DNA from 2 places in the Exiguobacterium sp. JMULE1 genome. Region 2 is predicted to be linked to the other one. Evidence: a T-box and tRNA genes for the amino acid it is inferred to sense, from the RefSeq annotation. Region 2 holds a T-box; the other holds one or more tRNA genes.

Region 1 (3,429 bases), 440 kb from region 2:
AATGCATCGAATGATCCGAATGCTTCGTCGATTGCTGCCGCGAGTTCCCCTGTTGGAGCAGCACCATCGTTCTTCTTCAACAGTTTCCAGAAGAATGAGTGGTTCCAGTGACCGCCACCGTTGTTACGGACTGCAGTTTGAATGTTTGCTGGGAGAGCATCCAAGTTTTGAAGAAGTTCTTCAAGTGACTTTCCTTCATGTTCTGTACCCTCAAGCGCCGCATTCACGTTCGTGACATACGTGTTGTGGTGTTTCGTGTGGTGAATCTCCATCGTACGAGCATCGATATGTGGCTCAAGCGCATCATAAGCGTAGCCGAGTTCTGGTAATTCAAATTTTGACATGTTCATGTCCCCCTTTGTACTATTTTCGAAAACTTCAATACCCTTTAAGACTAGCAAAAGAACCTGTGTTGACGCAAGTCAAGACCCTCGGATTTACTCGACTTCTCGTGGAGCAAAAACTGATACACCACCACCTGGAACTGGGAAGACACCAAATCCTTCATCGTCGATCACAACAGGGTGATCTTGATGGTTCGTATAGTCAAACCATTCTTGACCTGCACGTTCTTCACCGACAAACATCCGTTTTTCACACATATCGGCATTCGACAATAAGACCGCACAGCCGGAGTTCTCAATTTCCTCAACTCCACGACGAACCCAACCGACACAATGTGGATCATCGAGATAATCTTCTTGTTCACCATACGCTTTGTGATACCGTGCATAGAGTAAGGCATCAATCATTTCTTTTTTTCCTTCTACCGGATGTGGTCCTTGCACACCATAATAGTCACCGTAGAAGACACATGGATAACCATCTTTACGAAGTAAAATCGCCGCGTAAGCATGTTGTTTAAACCAGTCATCCACCCACGACTCCAGTGATTCGCCCGGTTGTGAATCGTGATTATCGACGAACGTGACGGCATTCGTCGGGTGTGATTCGACAAGGGTATCCGCAAACAACGTCGTCATATCAAAGTCTTGCCCCTGCTTCGAAGCTTCATGGAACTTGTAATGAAGCGGAACATCGAATAAATCGATCGTATAGTCGACGCTATCGAGGAAATGACGACAATCATCGAGATCTGATTTCCAGAACTCACCGACCATATAGAAGTCACCTTCACTTTTTTCAATCATTGATTTTGCGAATTCATGAACGAATTCATAGTTGATATGTTTGATGGCATCGAGTCGGAAACCTTGGCAATCAATTGTTTCTTGGAACCAATGTCCCCAGCGGATCATTTCTTCTCGGACTTCAGGGTGATTATAATCGATGTTCGCGAACATCAAATAGTCATAGTTTCCGAATTCATCATCAACTTGATCATTCCAATCTTTATTTTTACCGGAAATTTTAAAGACACCCGTCTTTTCTTCACGAGCATCAAAATCCGTTCCATTGAAAAATTCATGTGTCCAGATGAAATCTGAATATTTTCCGTTACGTCCCGGGAACGTAAACTTCGTCCAAGCTTCGATTTCAAACTCTTCTGAAATTTCTTTCGAACGATCTTCCGGATGGACTTCGACGACATTGATTGTCTCGAGTTCATCGGCTGCTGCTTTATGGTTCATGACGACATCCGCGTAAACAGCGATATCGTTCTCACGAGCAACCTGGATCGCTTCGACGAGTTCATCTTTCGTACCGTATTTCGTACGGACCGTTCCTTTTTGATCAAATTCGCCTAAATCATAGACGTCATAGATGCCATATCCTGTATCTTCATCCGATTGACCTTTTGACGCCGGTGGAATCCACACGGACGTGATGCCGGCAGCACGTAATTCAGGCGCCCGCTCTTTCAAGCGTTGCCAGTGCTTCCCATCATTCTCTACATGCCACTCAAAAAACTGCATCATCGTATGGTTACGTTCCATCTCTCTTCGCTCTCCCTTAGTTACTATAGTATGAATATTATTACAATATCTTTACTATTCCCCGGGGGAACAAAAATAAACGCTCCTCGTTTTTCAACGAGAAGCGTTCTACTGAATGGACCCTGCAGGGCTCGAACCTGCGACCGGACGGTTATGAGCCGTCTGCTCTGACCAGCTGAGCTAAGGGTCCTTAAGTAATAGTAGCGGCGGAGGGAGTCGAACCCACGACCTCACGGGTATGAACCGTACGCTCTAGCCAGCTGAGCTACACCGCCATGATGTATGTTTCTTACTCTTACTAGATTACGAGATGTGGCGAAACTTGTCAATATGCTATTTCAAAAAATAAACAGCTGATTTCATTTTTTGAAATCAGCTGTCATAGATAAATCGTATTTCACTTAGTTCGTTAAAGCCGTCCGCTGTTCAAGGACGAGATCCGTGATGTTGACAGCGTGATCGCCAATTCGTTCGAGGTTCGACAAGAGATCGACGAAGATCATCCCTGCTTGTCCCGTACATTCGCCAGCGTTAACACGAAGGACGTGATGCTTACGGAATGACCGTTCGAGTGCATCGAGTTTACCTTCGAGTTCAAGAACTTTTCGAGCCCGTGTGACATCATCCTCTTCGACAGCGCGAACGGCACAATCGACGATTTCTTGTGTCAAAGCGTACATGTCATCAAGTTCTTGCTTCGCTGATGATGTGAACTGAATCCGGTTGACGATTTGGAAGTCAACCAATTCGACGATGTTTTCAACGTGGTCACCAATCCGTTCAAAATCGTTGACGGCATGCATCAGTAACGAGTGCTCATTTGATTCACGCTCTGATAAATCATGTGCCGCTACTTTAACGAGATAACTCGTGACTTCTGTATTTAAATGGTTGATCGCATATTCAATCTGTTGTGATTCCGATACATCTTTCTTATCATGCGATTGCGTGTAACGGTGTGCTTTTGCAAGTGCGTCTTTCGAGAATTCTCCCATTCGCAACACTTCGAGCTTCGCTTGGTTTAATGCTAGTGCCGAAGATTGGTTCAAGATATTTTGATCCAGATGACGCGGTTTTGAATCAATCGTCGTATCCGTACCCGGTACGATTTTTTGTACAAGCCATGCGATTTGCGCAATGAACCAACATTGAATCAACGTATTGACGACATTGAATGTCCCGTGTGCAAAGGCGATTTGCATTTTTGGACCTAAATCAAGCGCGCCTGTGATCCAAGTAATGAAGCTTGAGAAGATTGGTAATGCAATCAGGAACAATACTGTTCCGATGATATTGAAGATGACGTGTGCTGCTGCTGTTCGTTTAGCTGCAATCGACGCACCAAGTGCTGCGAGTACTGCTGTGATTGTCGTTCCGATGTTATCACCGAACAAGACGGGAAGTGCTGCTTTGATATCGATCATGCCACCAGCGTATAGCTCTTGTAAGATACCGATCGTTGCTGACGACGACTGAACAAGAACGGTAAAGATCGTTCCGACGAATACACCAAGCAATGGGTTATCCGACA
Region 2 (3,429 bases):
TTCGCGATCGGACTGACACTGTTGCCGATCATTGAATTCCTAAAGGCACGATCCTATCGATGAAAAGGAATGGCAGTCGATCTTCTGCAATGGATGTTAGATACATTACTGGGAGAGACGACTCGTGTAAAAGTGCAAGTGCCAATTAACAGCGATTTTTTATGGAGGAAGGGAATCACCGTGACAGAATTAGAGTACCGATTAAGGAAACATATTGCTGAGATGGATTTCGAGAAAGCAGCGAAACTATTTTTAGAGTTAACAAAAGAAGAGCAATTCAACATGATTCTTAGTGCAGGGTTTGATACGTTTCATCTCACGATATATGCCTTTATGAATTATTTACTCCAACACCACGAATCGAGCGAGATACATGATTTGACATCTTCATTGATGCTACATCCACTTTGCCATCTCGAGGGAGCTTGCGTAATCGCTTTATTCCATGCAAAAAAAGCAGTCGAACTAGATCCTGATAACATCGAATGGTACATCAATTTGTTGATGTTTGAAAAGCATCCCGATGCTTGGTTTGCGCAATCAGAAGTAGAAGAAGTCTACCGACGGATCAAAGAGTTAGAGTCGAAGAACCTAAAGTGAGATCTTTGACAGACCACTCACTCCGCAAAATCGAGTACATATACAAATCATCGAACTGACCACGTGTTTTCTCATATTGACGAAGCAACCCTTCACGCTGAAAACCAAGACGTTCAAGCAATTGGTGTGAAGCAGTATTTGCTGGTAAGACAAGTGCTTCGATACGATTTAAAGAGAGCTCCTCAAACCCATATGTGATGACTGCAAGTGCTGCTTCTTTCGCGATGCCTTGTCCCTGATAAGCTGGACTCAACTCAAAACCAAGTTCTGCCCGCTGATGGCGTGCCGACTGATTCAAGAATCCGCAACTGCCGATGATGACATCGTCTTCTTGTAACGCGATCCCGAACCGGATGCCCGTGCCATCGCGACGAATCGAAGCGTACCAGTCAATCTCTTCAAGCGCGTCTGCTTCTGATTGAAAGGGGTCGAGCCCCATCTGTTTGACGACTTGTTCGTCTGATAAATAGGCGAGGACACTCGTAGCATCTTCGGATAACACTTCGCGTAAGACGAGACGGTTCGTTTTAAGCGTTGGGAAAGTATGTAACATTCAAAAAAACTCCTTTGCAAGAAAATGTATAAAGCTGTTGTGCAGACTTTAAGTCATATGGTAAGATTCTCCACAACAAGAGCATATCATTTCGTTGACGAGAAAGAGTAATGATTGTCCCTCTGCCTTACAGAAAACCGGGATTGCTGAGAGCCGGTAGCCAGATCAATCATGAAGATCCTCTCTGAGAAGTCACGCTGAACCATTCAGTAAGCGTGACCGGGTGTCCACCGTTACATGGAATGCGCATGATAGTGTGCAACTAAGTGCTGTCGAGAATAAGCATTCTCGGCGGAATATGGGTGGTATCGCGGTGAAGTCCGTCCCTGTCAAAGGGGGCGGACTTTTTTGTATTCTCTTAGTTACCGACAAAGGAGCGAACAAGAGATGACGTCACAAAATCAAGCAGAAACCGTACAACAACGCGAGGAGCGTGTCCGCAACAGATGGAAACAAGACCAAGTCTTCGCACGATCGATTGAACAACGCACGGAAGCGGAATTCGTATTCTACGAAGGACCGCCGACCGCGAACGGCTTACCCCACGTCGGTCATGCACTCGGACGAACCGTCAAGGATACCGTCGCCCGCTATAAGACGATGCAAGGATTCCGGGTCGAACGAAAAGCTGGCTGGGATACACATGGACTACCGGTCGAACTCGGAGTCGAGAAACAACTCGGCATCTCCGGCAAACAAGCGATCGAAGACTATGGTGTTGAAGCATTCATCGCACGCTGTAAGGAAAGTGTCTTCTCCTATGAAACACAGTGGCGCTCCTTCACGGAAAAACTCGGCTACTGGGTCGACATGGATGACCCTTACGTGACGATGGAGGACGAGTATATCGAAAGCGTCTGGCACATCCTCGGGACGATCCATGACAAGGGCTGGTTGACGAAGGGACATCGTGTATCACCGTATTGTCCGAGCTGTCAGACGTCACTCAGTTCCCATGAAGTCGCGCAAGGCTATCAGGACGTGACGGACTTATCGGCGACGGTCAAACTCCCGATCGTCGGCATGGAGCAGACGTTTCTACTTGCATGGACGACGACACCGTGGACGTTACCGGCAAACGTCGCGGTGGCGGTTCATCCGGAATTGACGTATGTCACAGTAGCGTTTAAAGGAGAGCGATTCATTGTCGCAAAAGCGTTAGTCGCTGAACTGTTCTCAGAATCCGTCGAGGTCGTATCCGAACAGCTCGGTGCGGAACTCGTCGGCTTGCGTTATGAACCACCGTTTGATTTCGTGACGCCAGAGAACGGCCACACGGTCGTCGAGGCGTCCTTCGTCCAAGCGACGAGCGGAACCGGACTTGTCCATCTTGCTCCAGCGTACGGGGAAGAAGATTACCGGGTCGTCCGGGAAAACGGACTGTCATTCGTTAATGTCGTCGATGCTGCTGGGTGTTACACGGATGCCGTTCCATCACTCATTGGTCGATTCGTCAAGGAGTCAGACGTCGCGATCATCCAGCTGCTCGCTGAACGGGGACGCTTGTTTGCGAAAAAACGCTATACGCACAGCTATCCGCATTGTTGGCGATGTGACTCACCACTGCTCTATTACGCACAAGACAACTGGTTCATCGAGACGACGGCCGTCAAGGAACAACTCCTTGCGAACAATGCTTCTGTGACGTGGTACCCCGATCACGTCAAGGAAGGGCGGTTCGGAAAGTTCCTCGAGCAACTCGTCGACTGGAACATCAGTCGTAATCGCTACTGGGGTACACCACTGAACGTCTGGGAGTGTGAAGCGTGTGACACGACGTTCGTTCCAAAAAACAAGGCTGACTTGTTGCACCGGACGACGACATCGACGGAATCCGTCGAGTTGCATAAACCATACGTTGATGCGTTATCGGTCTCGTGTCCGACGTGTCAGGGAGTGATGCACCGGACACCAGAAGTCATCGATGTCTGGTTTGATAGCGGAGCGATGCCGTTCGCGCAACAGCATTATCCGTCACGGACGCAGACGCTTAACCGCTATCCAGCCGATGTCGTCATCGAAGGCATCGATCAGACGCGGGGCTGGTTCTACAGTTTGCAAGCGATCTCGACACTCTTCACGGGACAGCCTGCCTATAAGCGCGTCCTCGCACTCGGGCACGTCCTCGATGAGAACGGACAGAAGATGTCGAAGAGTCGCGGGAATGCCCTCGATCCGGTGGCGTTAATCGAAGCATATGGTGCTGATAGCCTGCGCTGGGCGCTACTCGTCGACAGCAGTCCGTGGAGTGCGAAACGGTTTGCCGAGCGGATCGT

The links. The T-box of region 2 lies ahead of ileS (isoleucine--tRNA ligase). A T-box ahead of a tRNA ligase gene usually reads a tRNA of that ligase, here a tRNA-Ile.
Region 1: it has a tRNA-Ile gene. The T-box ahead of ileS (isoleucine--tRNA ligase) is inferred to sense a tRNA for this amino acid. The anticodon was not compared.

The regions. Positions count from the first base shown of each region.
Region 1 covers NZ_SGWC01000002.1:811,167-814,595, reverse strand. The annotation lists gene EXW93_RS04315 (superoxide dismutase) at 1-344, opposite strand, end outside; gene EXW93_RS04310 (alpha-amylase) at 438-1,898, opposite strand; tRNA gene EXW93_RS04305 (tRNA-Ile) at 2,015-2,088, opposite strand; tRNA gene EXW93_RS04300 (tRNA-Met) at 2,100-2,173, opposite strand; gene EXW93_RS04295 (Na/Pi cotransporter family protein) at 2,300-3,429, opposite strand, start outside.
Region 2 covers NZ_SGWC01000002.1:1,248,782-1,252,210, forward strand. The annotation lists gene EXW93_RS06560 (hypothetical protein) at 1-63, shown strand, start outside; gene EXW93_RS06565 (hypothetical protein) at 181-600, shown strand; gene EXW93_RS06570 (GNAT family N-acetyltransferase) at 569-1,153, opposite strand; T-box leader at 1,239-1,484, shown strand; gene ileS (isoleucine--tRNA ligase) at 1,541-3,429, shown strand, end outside.